Regions from separate parts of the Piscibacillus sp. B03 genome, predicted to be linked through region 1. Evidence: riboswitches for the same ligand, from Rfam matches in the RefSeq annotation. Region 1 holds a riboswitch; each other region holds the start of a gene.
What was found. Region 1 has a riboswitch for cyclic di-GMP ahead of ACTWQB_RS10450 (response regulator transcription factor). Riboswitches for the same ligand answer to the same signal wherever they lie in the genome.

Region 2: linked by a shared signal. The riboswitch ahead of ACTWQB_RS12740 (response regulator) and the one ahead of ACTWQB_RS10450 (response regulator transcription factor) in region 1 are both predicted to bind cyclic di-GMP.
Region 3: linked by a shared signal. The riboswitch ahead of ACTWQB_RS12640 (anti-repressor SinI family protein) and the one ahead of ACTWQB_RS10450 (response regulator transcription factor) in region 1 are both predicted to bind cyclic di-GMP.

What each region holds. Positions count from the first base shown of each region.
Region 1 is NZ_JBQQCO010000014.1:5,583-11,724, reverse strand. It holds gene asnB (asparagine synthase (glutamine-hydrolyzing)) at 1-762, shown strand, start outside; gene ACTWQB_RS10480 (hypothetical protein) at 791-1,351, opposite strand; gene ACTWQB_RS10475 (MazG-like family protein) at 1,489-1,782, shown strand; gene ACTWQB_RS10470 (hypothetical protein) at 1,819-2,094, shown strand; partial or broken gene ACTWQB_RS10465 (HAD hydrolase-like protein) at 2,285-2,958, opposite strand; gene ACTWQB_RS10460 (hypothetical protein) at 3,022-3,588, shown strand; gene ACTWQB_RS10455 (gamma carbonic anhydrase) at 3,621-4,133, opposite strand; gene ACTWQB_RS10450 (response regulator transcription factor) at 4,165-4,548, opposite strand; cyclic di-GMP riboswitch class I at 4,592-4,675, opposite strand; gene ACTWQB_RS10445 (lysophospholipase) at 4,821-5,612, shown strand; gene ACTWQB_RS10440 (tetraprenyl-beta-curcumene synthase family protein) at 5,630-6,142, shown strand, end outside.
Region 2 is NZ_JBQQCO010000019.1:39,747-45,888, reverse strand. It holds gene ACTWQB_RS12750 (gluconokinase) at 1-545, shown strand, start outside; gene ACTWQB_RS12745 (N-acetylmuramoyl-L-alanine amidase) at 818-1,882, opposite strand; cyclic di-GMP riboswitch class I at 2,104-2,195, shown strand; gene ACTWQB_RS12740 (response regulator) at 2,294-2,656, shown strand; gene ACTWQB_RS12735 (hypothetical protein) at 2,750-3,031, shown strand; gene ACTWQB_RS12730 (fumarylacetoacetate hydrolase family protein) at 3,134-3,979, opposite strand; gene ACTWQB_RS12725 (aldo/keto reductase) at 4,002-4,829, opposite strand; gene ACTWQB_RS12720 (chromate transporter) at 4,974-5,507, opposite strand; gene ACTWQB_RS12715 (chromate transporter) at 5,504-6,076, opposite strand.
Region 3 is NZ_JBQQCO010000019.1:24,268-30,409, reverse strand. It holds gene ACTWQB_RS12655 (MFS transporter) at 1-1,073, opposite strand, end outside; gene ACTWQB_RS12650 (hypothetical protein) at 1,572-2,093, opposite strand; gene ACTWQB_RS12645 (nucleoside hydrolase) at 2,165-3,109, opposite strand; gene ACTWQB_RS12640 (anti-repressor SinI family protein) at 3,193-3,342, opposite strand; cyclic di-GMP riboswitch class I at 3,344-3,431, opposite strand; gene ACTWQB_RS12635 (Crp/Fnr family transcriptional regulator) at 3,525-4,253, shown strand; gene ACTWQB_RS12630 (hypothetical protein) at 4,320-5,675, shown strand; gene ACTWQB_RS12625 (hypothetical protein) at 6,057-6,142, shown strand, end outside.

The DNA of each region.
Region 1 (6,142 bases):
GTCTTTAACTCTATTCCAAAGCCAGCGAAACATTTACTTGGAAGAGTCGCAATGGTTTTGCCTGAAGGAGTTAAAGGGAAGAGCTTTTTAATACGAGGCACAACACCATTACAAGAACGATACATCGGTAATGCAAAAATGTTTGAAGAAGCGGAAAAAGCGTACTTACTACAAAATTATAATGAGTCGCTCCCTTATCAAACCATTACCAATCCACTCTATCAACAAGTGAAGAACGAACACCCTGTTACACAAATGCAGTACATTGATATGCATACGTGGATGCGGGGGGATATTTTATTGAAGGCAGACCGAATGACGATGGCTCATTCACTTGAGCTTCGCGTTCCATTTTTAGATCATGAAGTCATGAGAGTGGCCAGCCAAATTCCGGTTGAATATAAGATTGCGAACGGCACCACGAAATCAATTTTAAGAGAAGCGGTTCAAGGCATCGTGCCCGATCACGTGTTAAACCGTAAGAAATTAGGTTTCCCAGTTCCAATCCGTCACTGGTTGAAAGATGAACTTTACGACTGGGCTCGTAATCTTATTTTAGAAAGCCAAACTGATCATTTAATCAATAAACTATATGTCCTTAACTTATTAGAAAAACATTGCAAAGGAAAACTCGACTACAGCCGAAAAATATGGACAGTACTCATGTTCATGCTATGGCATCAAATTTTTGTCGAAGGCGTCTACAAACAAGAAGACCTCATTCACGATCAAAGCTTTGAAGTCGAAATCTTATCGTCATAAAATGATACCCACTAGATGCGCCATGCATCTAGTGGGTGTTTTTGGTTGAATATAATACTTCGCCTGATGCGGTGATACCTTTGATATTGACGGGGCTATGTATAGGTTTATTTACTTTTTTATAGAAGAAGGTATTCTCACTTGTTGTGAAAAGTTTAGCATCTTCATATACGTTACTCTGAACTTCAACTTCCACTGCCGCTAAATTCGGATTTAAAATTTGCCCGAAATAATAGGAGTACTCATCCTGGTCACTCTCATTTGCACTCCACGCTAGGTCCTTTTCCTCATGATTAGGGTAACTAATTGAAGCTAGGGTTTTATCGTGACCAACGTCATTTCTAAGTTCCCAATTTCCTAGCCAGTTTTGCTCTAATTTTGCAATCATAATGGAATGTTGATTCCTAAAAATCGTTAGCCACTCGTCATTAACCTTCTCAACGAGTAAAACATCTTCAGTTGGCGGCGACCAGTCTTTAGTTATATCGAAAACATCATTTTGATTCGGCAACTGTTGGTGGTTGTAGATGATGTATGTAGCGAAAACAATCCCTATGATTAATATACTAATTCCGATTATTTTATTCATACTCTCACTGCCGGATTTTGATTTTACCATAAAATTTCCAATTTATGTTCAATTTATGTTCAATTAATGTTACACTAAATTTAGCTCTTAAGGAAAAGTATGGAAACTTATAAATCATTGAAATAGGGGGCTAGATTATGGAGCATTTATTAAAGGAAATTAAGATGTTAAGTCAAAAAGAACCTAAAACATTAGAACAAATGGCTTTAAAGTTATCAGAAGAAGCAGGTGAAACGGCACAAGCTGTATTATCTTATCAAAAAGCTAGTGGTAGCAACTATAAACAATTAGGAATAGAAGATGTAAAAGAAGAATGCATAGATGCTCTTTTAGTTTCCTTAGCCATGTTTTATAAAATGAGTGATGATGAAGATTTATACGACCTTATAAAGAAAAAGGTTACTAAATGGGACAGCAAAATCAGTAATTAGTGATAAGAGGATCGACAGTACTTCAATGTACGAGCCATGGATGTTGATAAAAGAGGTGTGAGAGTTGATAGGGCGAGTCGGAATGTCAATAGGGGAAGGTTGAATGTCGATTGGGAGGCGTTGTTTGTCGATAGGAGGAGCTTGAATGTCGATTGGGAGGCGTTGTTTGTCGATAGGAGGAGCTTGAATGTCGATTGGGAGAGCGCGAATGTCGATAGAGGCAATCCAAGTCGCGATAGGGAGCCTGCGAATGTCAATAGAAAGCGCCCGAATATCGATTGTGACCATGTGAACATCGAATGGAATTTATAAATTGGCGAAACCCCGAAAAGTTTGGCGAGACCTTACCTAATACTGGCGAAAGTTCGTGCGAATCCGGCGAAACCTCCTGTAAGTTTAGCGAAACATTACACTAATTAGGCGAAACATATAAAGACTTTGGCGAAACGAACTGTATTATAAAGAAAGACGCTCGTGCAATTTGCCGAGCGTCAACCGCAGACTATAATGAAAGCACTTTTCTTATTTCCAGTAGATCATCAATAACATCATCAGCTTGTGCGAGCTCTTCTTCACGTGCGAAGTCGAAGTTACACCCGACAGACATGAGATCGTTATCTTTTGCCGCGTTGATATCGGAGAGACGATCGCCAACAACGACACCGTCCGTAATGTTATATTTATGAATGATCGCCTCAACTAACTCGGACTTATTCAAGGAATCAATGTGCTGAATACTAAACGTCTCGGTGACCCAGTGATCAAGTATATAGTAACTCACGATTGCTTCTAAGTACTTGATGAGACCGTTACTAGCTATGAATATAGAAAAATTGTTCTCTTTTAAATCCTGAAAAAGTTCCTCAACATGAGGGTAGAGAGCGCCCTTCCCGTCATAAATATTTTCTATTAACCGTTCCAAGAAATAGGCATCAACTTGATTTCGTTCTTCAACAGAATGCTCAGGCAATAATATCTCCCACACCTTAGGTAAAGGAACTCCCATGATATCTCGGTATTGCTCAATCGGTGTTTCAGAACTCCATTTATTTTGCGACCTTAAATAGCTAAATGTATCGTCCAGTGATAATTCTAGTATTTGATCTGTTTGGAAAAGCGTCCCATCCATATCAAAGATGACAGCTTTGGTCATATGTAGTCTCCTTTGCTTTCATAATTAGTAAGTATGCTTAATAATGTATCATTAGATGTATAAGCCTGTGAAGAGGGTGTTAGGTTATGAAAAATGGAATTACCTTGGTACTGGTTGGTTTAGGTATCATATTAATAAGTTGGTTTGTGAGGTCTGACTTTGAGGTTAGAACATATGAAAACCTTCAAGAAGCGATGGACAAATCAATTCCTTTTAAAGTGAATCGTGTGATACATACAACTGAGTATGATGGTGTGACGATTGTGATGTACTCAACGATTCCAGATGACTTAGCTGGTGCTCAAGAAAATGAAGCACTAGGACTTGCTTACTTCAAGGGAAATGATGAAGATGGTTGGGAAAACGTTGGACATCATGGGTGGAGTCATTATCACCATGATCAGCTAAGTCTTTACTCAGAACCTTTCCGTGAGTATGACAGTAAAGGAAGGCCACTTCACGACTTTCACGTAGCATATGGTCAAATAGTTAATCCTGAAATTATAGAAGTAAAAGCAAGAGTGGATGAAACATATGAAAAAATAGACATCATCACGAATGAATGGAAACGTTACTATTTAACCATTGGTGAGGTTACAGCTATCAAAGGGTTGTCTAAAGATGGTGAGGTTTTAAGTAAGCATGGGGAATAAAAAACGCCCAGAACAATCTCTGAGCGTCAACATTAACCCTGTAACTTCTTATAGTTTTGTCCTCTTTCCACATAGACAGTTCTTACGCGTTCTAATTCCTTGTAGTCTTCTTCATTCAGCTCGCGAACGACTTTGGCAGGTCGCCCGAATGCCAGCGTGTTCGCAGGAATTTTTTTGCCAGGCGGAACAAGACTGCCTGCGCCGATAAAGGCGTTTTCTCCAATCTCAGCTCCATCTAAAATTGTCGAGCCCATTCCGATTAGGGCATTTTTTCTAATCGTACACGAATGAAGCATCACTTGGTGCCCCACTGATACACCGTCTTCTAAAATAAGCGGTAAATTTGGACTCTGATGTAACATCGATTGGTCCTGAACGTTGACGCGGTCCCCTATATAAGTTGGCGACACATCTCCACGGATGACAGTTTTAAACCAAATACTGCTATACTTCCCAATGGTCACATCACCTGAAATGACAACATCATCTGCGATATAAGCGGTTTCATCAATTTTTGGATAAGTTCCTTTGTATGGGAGTATCATGTGGTTCCTCCTTTAGTTCATTTTTCTACTATTATTGAAAGTCATTAGCTATTTTTGCTTCGAAAATTTGGTCTAAGGATCGAATAATTGACTTGAAATTAGGCTTTGCAATTATGTCTTTAGCACCTAGTTGAAAACATTCATCTTTAGTTAGTTTGCTAGTTAATGATGAAAAGACGATGACATTTGCAAAGGGAAAAAGCTTCAACATTAAGGATAGCGTTTTAAACCCGTCTAATTGATCCATGGTTAAATCAAGAATGACCGCATCTGGCTTCAACTTACGATATATGGATAAAGCTTCAATCCCGTTTGAGGCCTCCGATATAACCCTATAATGTTTTGTTTGATCTAAGGTGTTGGTAATTCTTTGACGAATAAACTTTGAATCGTCTACTACCAGAATGTTATACATGTTTTAAATCACTCCTCTATCAATCGCAAACACTAGAAAAAGTGATTGCAACCCGGCTACCGTAGGAAACCCCCTTAGGCCCGTGGCTTTGCGTCTCTTACTTTCATAAGATTTGCCTTTAAGATATAGTACCATATTATCGTGTGAATAAACATATTTCGACAAGGATTACACGTTCACAAAATTACCTTCAGCATACTGTTGTTTCTCCTTTGTTGAATTATGCTAATATGTTAATAATAAGATTTATTAAATGAAACGGGGGAGTTGTGATGATCGTTAGACGCGCTGATCAAGCGAAGGCAATAGTTGTAGTAGTGCATGGTGCTTTTGAGCATTCAGGACGTTACGAGTGGTTTTTTGATCGATTAAATCACCATGGATTCCACGTGATTGCTGGGGATTTGCCTGGCCAAGGTAAGACAAAAGGAAAAAGAGGACACATCAAGTCCTTTACAGAATATATTGTTACGGTCCTTTCCTGGATCGATGAAGCGAAAAAATATGACTTACCCGTGTTCCTATTTGGACACAGCATGGGCGGGTTAATCGCAGTCCGTACGGCTCAACAGCACAAAGAAGACTTAGCTGGAATTGTTTTATCCTCACCAGCTTTAGGTATGAAAAATGGATTAGCAAGACCTGTATATTATTTTTCAAAACTCTTAAATGTCGCATCTCCTTCCGTACGTTTTAAAACAGGGGTCCGGTCGTATTACGCAACTCGTAATGAAGCGTACAATGCGCACGATGTCTCAGATCCATTGTTTTTAAGAAAAGTATCCGTCCGCTGGTATCATGAATTTGAAAAAGCGATAGCCATGGCATTTAAAAAAATGGACCAATTCCCAGATGTTCCAACAATTTTACTCCAAGGTGGAGAGGATCATTTAGTAGATGTTGAAGCGGTAAAAGAATGGTTTAATGGAATTGACGTCAACGAAAAATCGATCAAAATTTACGAAGACCTTTATCATGAAATCATTAATGAACCTGAACGTGACGTAGTACTAGAAGATATTATTACTTTTCTAGACCATCGAATTAAACAAGAACCAGTTTAGGAGGGTTCACATTGACTGTGAATGTCCCGAGGACGTTGCCAAAATTACTGTATACGTGTTACCGACATATTTTTCCTGAAGTGAGAAAAAGTCTAAAGTACTGGGAAAACTATGCCGACCGAATACCGAATGAAGAATTAAGGACTCAAGCTAAAGCCAGTATTGGCACCAAAACCTTTCACTGCGAGGGTGGGTCCATCTATGCCACCCTTGCGAAAACTCGTTGGAAAGATGCGATAAACTTCATCATAGCTTACCAGACAATTAGCGATTATTTAGATAACCTTTGTGATCGCAGCACATCGATGGATCCTGATGACTTTAGACGCTTACACGACTCCATGCTCAATGCGATATCTAAGGACCCAATTGAAGAGCACCCTAATTATTATGAACTTCGTGAAGATCAAGACGATGCAGGTTACTTGAAGTCATTAGTGGATACGTGCCAAGAAGTCGTACAATCGATTCCAAACTATCAACGCGTTTACCCAGCTGTCAGACGGCTCGCCCAACTTTACATAGACTTA
Region 2 (6,142 bases), on a different contig from region 1:
ATCACCAATACTCAATGGATGAAATGAACCGGTTAGCCGAGTCAGCAGCGCCAGGTTCTGACAAGCTTATATTCTTACCTTACTTAAACGGCGAACGTGCCCCATTCTGGGATGCACAAGCTAAAGGAAGTTACATTGGCTTACAACCACAGCATAATAAAGAGCACTTAATTCGCGCTAGTATGGAAGGTGTCATCTTTTCTATTTATCATATAGGCCATGTTTTAGAGCGATTAGGCAATCATCATAAGACATTGTTCGCAAGTGGTGGCTTTGCCCGTTCAAGTCTATGGTTACAGATGTTAGCCGATACGTTTGGAAAACCTGTAAAAGTTCCTGAAAGTCATCAGAGCTCAGCCTGGGGAGCTGCTTGGCTCGCTTTAGGTGCCGTGAAGGGCTATAAGTTAGAAGATATAAAAAATTCGATTCCGATGAAAGCCGAAATCGAACCTTACATGACGAACCACGAAATTTATCAAGAACAATTTGATATTTATCAAGGATTGTATGATCAACTAAAAGAGACGTTTAGGAAGTTAAATTAAATAAAAAAAGCTGAATGTTGGGTGTGATCTAACACCTAATATTCAGCTTTTTCCATATTGTATGGCTCCATATTTTACGCAAATGTCGTTGAAATCACATTATGTGCACGTGTAATCCTGTCAATTGTACGTAAAATGATTTCAAGTGCACATGAAACTAGGTCGTGTGCACTTGAAGTTAGTATAAGTTTCGCTATAATACCTTCAATTGTTCATGAAACAATCCCTACTGTCGCTCTAGAGCAACAAAGTTTTCGTGTAATGCCCTTAATCTACTCAAAATAATCCATCAATCCGTGCTTGATTGCTTCAGCAACTTGATCATAATACTCTTCTGTTTGAATGATTGATAAGTCATTAGCATTTGTGACAAAACCTAATTCCATTAATACCGATGGTGCTTGGTTATTTGTCAGCACTTTGTAAAGCGCCTTTTTTGAATCACGACTTTTTAGCGAAGTATGCTCACTCATAGCATTTTTAAATGACTCAGCTAATTCCTTATCTTGATGATAGAACACAGTTGTACCATTGACTGAAGAATCATGGTAAGAGTCATAATGCAAGCTAATGAACACATCTGGGTCTTGTTTCCGACTAATTTCCACGCGATCATCTAACGATACGTATTGGTCCTCGTCCCTTGTCAATGTGACTGAGATCCCTGCTTCTTCTAACTTTTCAGCCACTGCTAGTCCGGTATCAAGTAGTAAGTCTTTTTCAAGAATACCGCCACTAACAGCACCTCCATCTTTTCCACCATGCCCAATGTCTAGTACAACTTCTATATTATCAAAAGCACCCTCAACTAATTGTTCAACCTCTTCCTCACTTACTTCCTCTTCGTCAACTCGTTCCGTTAAAAAACTAGCAATCCATCCTGCATCTACTTTTTCATCTTCTAACTTAATCTTATGCCAATCATTCTCAGAATCTAGTAAATAAAAAGTATCTCCAAACTGAGCATAGCCAACAACAGAATGTTCCACACTTGAACCTGATCGAATATGTGCGTTCTCAACGTTTACCTTAACCTTTTCAGTATCTTCATTAACCTCTACATCTTCTTTTACTTCCTTCAAATACGCTGTCGAAATCCATACTTCCTCTTCATTGTAATACGTTTTTACCCAACCATCATTTTCATCAAAAACTCTTACTTGATCACCTTTCTCCAATACAGCAACAATACGTCCTTCTAATGAAGGCTCCTCTCTCACATTCAAATAATCTGCTGTAACTTCATATATTGGAGCTTCGTCCGCTTGAACCGTCAGTGACATAGAAAATATCAATACTAGACTGAGCACCAGCAAAACTTTCGTATATAACTTCATCTATAAACCCTCCCTTTAATGAGTTGATTCTAGTTATGTCCAATCTTTTAAACTATTAAACACTTATAACAAAAATTTATAGATTAAATAGTTTAATAGGTAGGCGTAGTGTAGCCTAGTTCGTGAAAAGTTTTCACATCAATGCTAGATTAAACTTTATTCGATGATCAGATGGTGCTATCTGAATAGTTATATGGTAAAATAGTTCTATATTTTATTCCAACCGATAATGGCAAACTTATCGAAAGGTAAGGACGCAAAACTAAGGGCCTAAAACGTTATAACTAAACGTCATGGTAGCCTAGTCGCCGAAGGAGGATATCAAATGAATTCCATTCAAGTTGAGTTATTTTCAACATTGAATTTGGAGTCATGTTTTAAGGGTACCTTTAATGAGGAGTCCTCATTATTATGGTAACTGTTATGATTGCAGATGACTCTAAGTTTATGCGAAAGTGGTTAAAGCGATTTATTCAAGCACGTGGGTATCAAGTGATAGTAGAAGCTTCTGATGGACAAGAAGCAATTGACTTGTACAAACAAAGACATCCAACCCTTGTGTGTTTAGATATCACCATGCCTAAAGTTGATGGCTTAACGGCATTAAGGGAGATTTTAGATTATGACTCCCATGCCAATATTATTATGTGTTCTTCTATGGCAACACATAATAATATTGAAGAAGCCAATCAGATAGGCGCCAAAGGATTCATTATTAAACCATACTTTGAACAATTAGATCTAGTTTTAAGAAAAACTATTACTTCAACTTAGATTCATTTATAAGTAAGGTTTTATGATGCGTTAGGTTTGCCAAATGAAACTCAAATCGGTTGATATCAGCACTAAACACTAGGAGGGTGAATGATGAATAAAGACAAATGTTGTGTAGAAGGTTGTTCAAATCCTATTAAGGTCCAAACTAAACAACTTTGTGAAATGCATTACACTAGATTAAGAAGGCATGGTAATGTTCATATAACATATAAACCTAGAAGAAAAATTCGTACATGTGCAGTTAAAAATTGCGATCTTGATATTAAGAGTTTAGGGTTATGTCATCGCCACTATTATGCTTATAAAACATCATCTCCAGATTATCGTAAACACCTTGACCAAATTGTATTAAAAACAAAAGTTATAGGTTAGTATAGTTACACAATAATGTTAATGAGTAATAATAATGCCCTTTGTCAAATTGACAGAGGGCATTATTAGATTCATAGGATTAACTTGTCTTCATTTTACCTTTTATTCCACGATGAAGTTTCTTAGCGTTCCAATTCCTTCAACCATAATTGTAACCGTGTCGTTAGACTTTAAAAACTTTGGCGGATTAAATCCTTTTCCAACACCACTTGGCGTACCTGTGGCAATAATGTCACCAGGCTCAAGTGTCATACCTTGCGAAAGCACTTCAATCAGCTTTGCGACTGAGAAAATCATGTCTTTTGTATTACCGTTTTGTCTAAGTTCATCGTTAACACGCGTTTGAATATTTAGACCTTGAACATCTGAGATTTCATCAGCAGTCACAATATGAGGCCCAATTGGTGCGAATGTGTCTAATGATTTACCTTTAAAAAACTGTGTGTGTTTCTTCTGAAGATCACGGGCTGTAACATCATTCATAATCGTATACCCGAAAACATAGTCTAAAGCCTCTTCTTCAGCAATATTAATCCCCTTTTTACCAATTATAACAGCAAGTTCACCCTCGTAATCCAATTGTTCAGTAACAGCTTGATGAGCCTTAACTGGTTTCCCATCACCAACCACGCACGTTGGTGATTTGGTAAAAACAACAGGGTCCTTTGGCACTGATTTTGGATCATTTGTCATCTCCATCGCATGCTCGCGATAGTTTTTACCGATACACATAATGTTTTTATTGGGCTTATAAGGCGGTAAAATCTCAACCTCATCGCATTCCACGAACTTATTTAAGTCATTTCCCAAGCTTAGATGATGGAAATTCTCGATGACCGAAAGTAGATTTGGAAAATACGTCATAAGATGATCTGAATAATAAATGCCGTCTTCTCTTAAAACTCCCCAATAAGTCGTATCTTGATAATTAAACGATAACAACTTCATAGGCTATAACGCCCCTCTCCTCTTAATCGAATTCGTTTGGGTTCATTCCTGTTCGTTCATTTTTGTTTAAACGATCAATTTGTTCCATTTCATCTTGAGATAACGAAAAGTCAAATATATCAGCATTATCCCTGATACGACTAGGTGTCACAGACTTCGGAATCGTAATAACTTTGTGTTGAACATCCCAGCGTAATATAATTTGAGCAGGTGATTTGCCATGACGTTCCGCAATTTCAACAATCGTTGGATCATCAAAAAGTCGGCCTTTCTTCATTGGAGACCAAGCCTCCATTTGAATTGCTTCCTTTTCACAAAATGCTTTTACATCGTTTTGTGTTAAATGTGGATGAAATTCAATCTGATTCACTGTTGGTTTCACATTAGCTTTTGTGAATAGTTTTTGTAAATGATGTACGTGAAAGTTGCTGACGCCTATTGCTTTGATAATTCCTTCTTCATAGAGACGTTCCATCGCTTTCCACGTATCTTGTAAACGCTCTTTAACTGGCCAATGTATTAAGTAAAGATCTAAATAGTCTAGCTTTAGTCGCTCTAAGCTTCTCTCAAAGGCGCGCAACGTTTCGTCGTAGCCCTGTTCATCATTCCATACCTTGGTCGTAATAAAAAGATCGTCACGAGAGACACTTGATTCACGAATGCCTTCACCGACACCGCGTTCGTTTTCATAAAAAGACGCCGTATCAATCAGACGATAACCATTATCTACGGCTGTTCGAACAGCTTCGACAACTTCCTTACCATCCTCAGCCTTGTAAACGCCAAGTCCGAACCCTGGCATATCGACACCGTTATTTAATTTTATCCGATCTTGTAGAGATTGAATCATTAGTCATCCTCCTTTTAAATCTAATTATATCGAAAGCTGATACGTTTTTGAAAAAATATCATCCACCACTCGACATCATGGAGAATTTTGAAATATTTCCTTGGAAATATTGTAGAAATATGAAATTGTGTTTTCGACACTATTTTAAGATAAGATAACGGCTCCATAAACCAATGAACCAGCAACGACCCACGCAGGGTGTACTTTAAATCTCTCTAATAAAATTAAACTGACGATTACTAAGAGCACCGTTTGTGTCCAACCAGCAGACTCAACTGATGAATCGAAAAACTGAAACGTTAGGTACCCCATTAAAACAGCAATGATGGGTCGAACGTAAATTGTAATTCGTTTTACTTTTGGCGAGTCTTTATATTTCGTCAATATTCCAAGTAAAAAAATCATCGCAAGTAAAGATGGCACGACTGTTGCAAAAAGCGCTATTGTCGAACCTAATGTGCCAGCCACTTCATAGCCTATATATCCAGCCATTTTTGTCGCTATTGGCCCAGGCAGCGCATTTGCTAAAGCTAAAACTTCTCCGAATTCATTTGTCGTCATAAATTCATAGTTTTTGACAACTTCGTGCTCAACTAACGGAATTGAAGCAGGGCCGCCTCCATATCCGACAATTCCCGGAATTAAAAAGGCCACAAATAATTCCCATAGTTCCTTCATGATGTTTCACCCGCCTTTTTTTCTGCTGTTTTAGGCGATTTAAAAATAGCAAATAATATGAGTGTTGCTATGATAATAGCTGGATGAACACCAACAGCCGTGTACAAGATAGCTCCACCAACGATTAATAGACTTGCATATACCCAACCAAGGTCTTGTTTAGATCTTTTCGCAAATGACCAGGTTAAGGTTAAAAGTAGCACCCCAACGACAGGTGTGATTGCAGCTGTCATACCTTGCACAATGTTTGAATCCCGAAATTTTATTAAGAAACCTATTAGAAAAATCATAATTAAAACTGTTGGAAGAACCGCTGAAATGAGTGCTGAAATCATCCCGGCAACACCGCCAACACGGTAACCGATATACCCCGCCATTTTTGTTAACATTGGGCCTGGCAGTGTATTCGTAATAGCGAGTAAATCACTAAATTCTTCATCTGACATCCACTTATATGTATCGACCACTTCTTTATAAACTAATGGAATGGTAGATGGCCCACCACCATAGCCAAGCATGCTTGATCTAAAGAAACTAATAAAAATATCTTTCTGTAATTTCCAATTCATGTCTTTCACCTCATCCTCACAAATTATACCACGCGAATCAGGCGATTTAAATTTTAATAAATGAAA
Region 3 (6,142 bases), on a different contig from region 1:
GTACCGCCAATGGTTACACCAATATAATAGCTAAACAAATAAATGCTGGTTGCGCCACTTTTGTGGTGTTGAGCTGCTGCTCCAACCCATGAAGATGTCAATGAGTGGGCTGTGAAAAAACCTAAACACATGACGGCTAACCCAAAGACAATCACAATGACATTTGGAATGACTGTGATCAACACGCCAAGCACCATAATGATCAGCCCAGAGAACAAGATTTTGACGGTACCATATAAATCCGCAAGCTTTCCTGCAATTGGCGAGCCAACGACCCCCATTGAGTACGTTAAAAAAAGTAACGAAATGACTTGAATGGATAAGAAAAATGGATCCCCTTCTAAATAGAACGGCAAGTAAACCCATACACCTGAAAAACTGACCTGAATCATCATGCCGAAGACGAATGCATAAATAAGCTTCGGATTTTTCAAATGTATAAACATGCCTTTAAGGTCTTCTGAGTAAGGCTTCGATGAACTAATAAAGTACTGTGACTTTGGTAAAACAAACACACATAGTAAGGAAATAATCACTCCAAAAATCCCTAACACATAAAAGCTCGATTGCCACGTAAATGTCTCTGCCCAAAAGCCTCCAAAAACTCGTCCGGCCATACCACCTAAAGCATTACTTGCAATATAAATCGTCACAGCTAGTGCACGGCTGCCAGGTGACACCTCTTCTGAGATGTAAGCAACCGCTACAGCCGGTAATCCTGCGGCAAAAATGCCAACCAATAACCTTAGAAACACCAACGCATAAAACGAATCCACCATGGGCATGATGAAGAGCGGCACGACTGATAACAGCATCGTCCATTTTAAAATACCTAAACGTCCAATTCGATCAGATATAAATCCAAACGCTAGTAAACTAATCATTAATGAAAAAGATGCTACCGAAAATAGCAAACTCGATTCCGTAGCCGAAACATCAAACTCTTTAGCCAAAATAGGCAAGATTGGCTGAACAATATATAAATTCGAAAACACAAACACAGATGCCAGCATTAACCCAAGTGACAACTGCCAAAAACGCCTGTCCCTAAATGAATAGGCTGTCTCCTCCATGGTTACCCTTCTTTCGGTGTTATATGTATTGTATTATTTTATCAAATGATTAAAATTTCCTTCCAGTCGCGAGATTATCGGCCGTTTTTTTGATTGTTGCTGTGATTCGCTTTCGGTGGACGCTTTCCGTGGGCACGACTTCAACTTCTCCGAACTCGTACAACTCGTTCGGGTATTATTGATGTTCGGCTAAGTTCGCAACATCCGTGTTGCAACGCCGAACTGACCCACATCCTGTGGCCCCTCAGCTCGTGCTATTCCCGCGACGAACTGGACGTTTTAGTGTCGGCGTTGGCCACAAATGCTACTTGCACTACTTCATTGACTAAGTTTGCGCCGAGTAATCGCAGGTGCAGGACGTGGCCGCTTTTAGCCGACCTGGAGTCGCCACCTTCGCTCATCGCACTCAAATTACTTACAGTCCAAAAAATTTCTATAACGATACGAACATGACAACCTATAATAAAAAGCAGTCCAGTTTAAAACTGAACTACTCCATTATAAATCACCATACCAAATAATTTCGCCTTTTTGATGGTCGTAATCTACCTCAACATCAAAATTATGCTTTTCATAAAAGTGCGTCAAACGGTTCAAATGATCCCAATCACGTTCGACCAAATCACCTGTAATATATTGATAATTAAATTCTTTTACTAAATCTTTTAAATGGTTCATTAAAATTGAACCATAGCCTCGATCTTCAGGCCCTTTTATATCATTAATATGAACTGTACGTTCATCTTTAAATTCTAGTTGCATGCAAGAATCCCAATGTCCTTTAAACGGCCCTTCGCAATCATTTACCATAAGCTGTGCCTGTTCATCATCCGCATCTTTAAACACAATCACCCAATGGTCTTGTTTCGTTTGATCAATGCCGACGATTTCATATTTCTTTGAGATTTCTTTCATATTTTCACGCATTCGAAAGACTTGAAACTCCATATTCTCAAGTTCATCTTGACGTTCTTCTTGAGTTTTCTCAGACTCCAACTCTAATAATCTTGGGAAACTCATCGAATGCCCCTTTCTTTTAAAACTCAAACACACAATTGGGCATTATACTAGAGATTCACTCACTGTGCAACCTAGTATTGGTGAAGCGCATCGAAAAACAAATTAACTAACTCATCGCGATTCACATCATATAACACATATGCATTTGGCTGCATATCTAATGTGTTTAAATAATCCACAAATGTGGTCCCAGCTGTTAATGGTGACGCCCTCTCAACCGTGACATAATAAAAATTTCCTCTAAACAAACTAGGGTCAATCACATAAGCAATGGCACACGCATCATGAAGCCTCACCACATCTTCAAAGTAAGGTACATTAAATGGTGATCCTTCTGCCGCTTCTTGATAAAACTTCAACATCTTATACACTTTTTCCGCTAAATCCGTACCAATTTCACGAATCGCTTCAATCTCTGACTCTAGTAAGTAAGCTTCCCTTGTGGCATCAAGCCCACTCATGACGACTGGTACACCTGAGCGAAACACCAATTCTGCAGCGTCAGGGTCGGCATAAATATTAAACTCCGCTGTCGGAATGACATTCCCTCCCATTGCCGCTCCACCCATAATCGAGATTTTCTTTATATTAAATTTTACCTCAGGATGAGCATTTAGAAGCATTCCGACATTGGTCAAAGGTCCACTCGTCACAATCGTAATCGGTTCGTCAGAAGTCATAATAACATCATACATGGCTGAAATGGCTGGTCGTTGACTTCCTTCGATGACAGGATCAGGAAAAAGCACTTTCCCAGTCCCCGTCTCACCATGAAAATCTGGCGCAGTTTCTAACTCCTTAAAAATCGGCCGATCCAAGCCACGAGCAACTTCCACATCTTTTCCTAGATAACTAACCATCCTTAAGGCATTTTCATAAGTTTTATCCTGTTCTTGGTTGCCAGCAGCTGTTGTAATTAAACGAACATCGATTTTTTCATGTGCCAATCCAACAATAAGCATCATGAAATCATCAATGCCAGGATCCGTATCAATAATGACTGGAATTTTCGCCACAAAAAAACCTCCAATATAAAATAGATTTTACTCCATTTTATTGAAGGCCATCTAAAATGTTGTTAAGAATATACAGGAAAATATTAACTTTTATCTTTTATAAAAGTCTCAATTTCCTTAACGCTTAACCCTAACTTCTTTGCCTCTCTTATAAGCTCAACCCATTCTCGATCCAACAAAACAACTTCACTTTTTTCTGAAAGCGTCACCGTTCGTTTTCCTCCCCACTTCATAAGAGGCAGCCGTGCCATCATAGGTTCCCCACACCCTTAGACCACTAGCTTTGCGTCCCACCCTTTCAAGTAGTTTGCCTTTTCTAATAAACCCATATAACTTATCTTTAATACTATTCTAAAATATTATATAATTCTGTTAGATACTTAACATTTATAAAAAATTTTTAGGAGGAACTTTGATGAAATACGACGAGATGTGGTATCTATCGAAAATCGGTTTTTTGGACCAGGTTACACCTCCTGCAAGTCAAGATGTGGTTAAGTGTATTAAACACACTCATTTCAAAAGAAATGATATCATTAGAACACCTGACGCCACACAACAAGAGTTATGTTTCATCAAAGAAGGCTCCGTGAGAATTTATACAATGAACGATGAGGGAAAACAGTTTACGTATAGTATTTTAGGTCCCGGCAGTACTTTTGGAAAAATGAAGTCTATTTCCCTTAACTGCGATGACGCTTATGTCGAGGCAATCGAACCAACCCACTTTTGTTCCATCGATGAACAAAGCTTCATGTCCCTAGCCAGCAAGTACCCAGCTTTATTTCAAAAAGCATTAGAAACACTAAGCGAACGCCTCCAAGAACGTGAACAACGCCTTAAAATGATGGCTTTAGACAACTGTCGAGATAAAGTGATTCATCTTCTTCAGTCTCTACACAACCGATACAACAAGCCATCTCAAGATGAAGAGTATTACACCATTACATTACCCATCACCCAACAAGAATTAGCCAACATGATTGGAGCAAGCAGAGAGTCAGTCTCCACCGTTTTAAATGAACTCGCTGAAGAAGGTCTTGTGAAATTTCCTAAACGAAAACAAATCGATGTCCATCACTCCTTAGTCGAACACGATCCAAACCCACCTTATATTCAAGCCTTATATATGGACCCGAGTTAACGCCATGACAAGAGCTACTAAAACACCTATAATATTAACTAACTTGAACTAAAAGGGAGTATCAACATGAAGTGGATCATCATTAGACCCGTTGCAGCATTACTCATGGGTTTAACCTACTTAACATCGCAATTCTTAGATTCTGAACTTTTACCAATACTCGTCAGTCTATTCGCCACGATTACCGTCATTTCCTATATCCCTTATTTAGGAAAAACACCCATGATTTTAATCGGCACACTACTCATTTCAAGCTTTCTGATGCTTTTAAATGGTGATGGATTGATTACGCTCTTCCATGGGATGCGAGAGAATGTTGGCTTACTGGCGATTTTTATCTTTGTTCCATTAATCTCGCTTCCAATTCGGACAGGCCAATACTTAAACTATATGAACACGGTGTTTAATTACTACATTAAAACATCAAGGCAGCTCTATACATACTTAAAAATAACCCTATTAAGTATTGGCTCTGTCATGAATCTCGGGACCATCCCGATTATGTATCACTTAACGGAAACGTCCTCCTTCATCGACTATCGTGATACGCGAATCCGAGCACTCGTTAGAGGATTTTCCTTATGCTTCTTATGGTCGCCTTACTTTATTTCGATCGCACTTATCTTATCTTACTTTGACGTGACCTGGGCGCAGCTCTTCCCTTATGGATTTGTTTTTGCATTGGCAGGATTCATTCTTGGACTCTTCACAATGGGAAAAATTAGCGAGCCGATTAAAATTGTAGAAAATGAAGGCGAAGTTCCGATTGGAAAAGCTAAGCGCAAATTAATCGAATTGTTGATGATTATCATCGGAATGACTGTCATTACAATGACCATTGAACATTTTGTTGACTTATCGGTTTTAACGATTATTCCAATCATGGCGATTGTCGTATCAACGGTTTGGTCATTGTTTTACCAATCACCTAAAGCGTTCGGAAAAGAATTACTCGATTACACACAAGGCAGGCTTCCGAAAATGGGTAACGAATTGTCGTTGTTTATCGCAGCTGGTGTGTTTGGCGTTGCGATTCTCGATGCTGGGGCAAGCGAGTGGATTATTTATTTAATTGAAGTAAGCGGCATCAATCATTTGTTAATCTTGTTACCAGTGTTGGCATTAGTCGTAAACCTACTATCATTTATAGGCGTTCACCCTATCATCACGAACACGGCACTTGCAATCACGCTAAGCTCAAGCCCATTGTTCGCAGGTGATCATCTATTACTAAGTATCGGATTACTATCAGGTTGGATGATTACGATTCTTGTCTCGCCACTATCGGCAACGAACTTAATGGTCGGAAACTTGACTAACACAAACTCCGTCCACGTTGGGATGAAAATGAACTGGCAATATGCACTCATGTTATATGGCGTCTTCTATCTATTGATGGTAGGGATGTATTATATTGTATAAGGAAACCGTTCACGTCGCCATGAACGGTTTTTCATTTAACACCTTCACCCGAATGTCGTTTAAATTCACTTAAATGATCGCAATATTTCCTCGTGTGTCGTTTAAACACACTGTTGTGATCGTGTAATCGCCTCATGTGTCGCTCAAATCTGGTTTGATGTTTTAAAAGTTAAAAAACATTAATTATCAGATTTTTCAAAATATATTGTTTACTTGTATATATTATTGTGATAAAATACTTAAAAACAAAAAAATCGACAATTATTGCAGAGTGGGTGCTTTAGAGCAACAAATTTCCCCGAAAGAGGTGTGGAATAAATGAACACACTAAAAAGCTTTAAGCCAGCCTACAGACTCAAAGAAAATGTTGATTATACCAATGTGAGTTACATGGTAGATACTGGGTCTGTGTTTGTGCCGATCTATGAATATACTAATATCCCGCACACTGATTTTATCAAAATCAA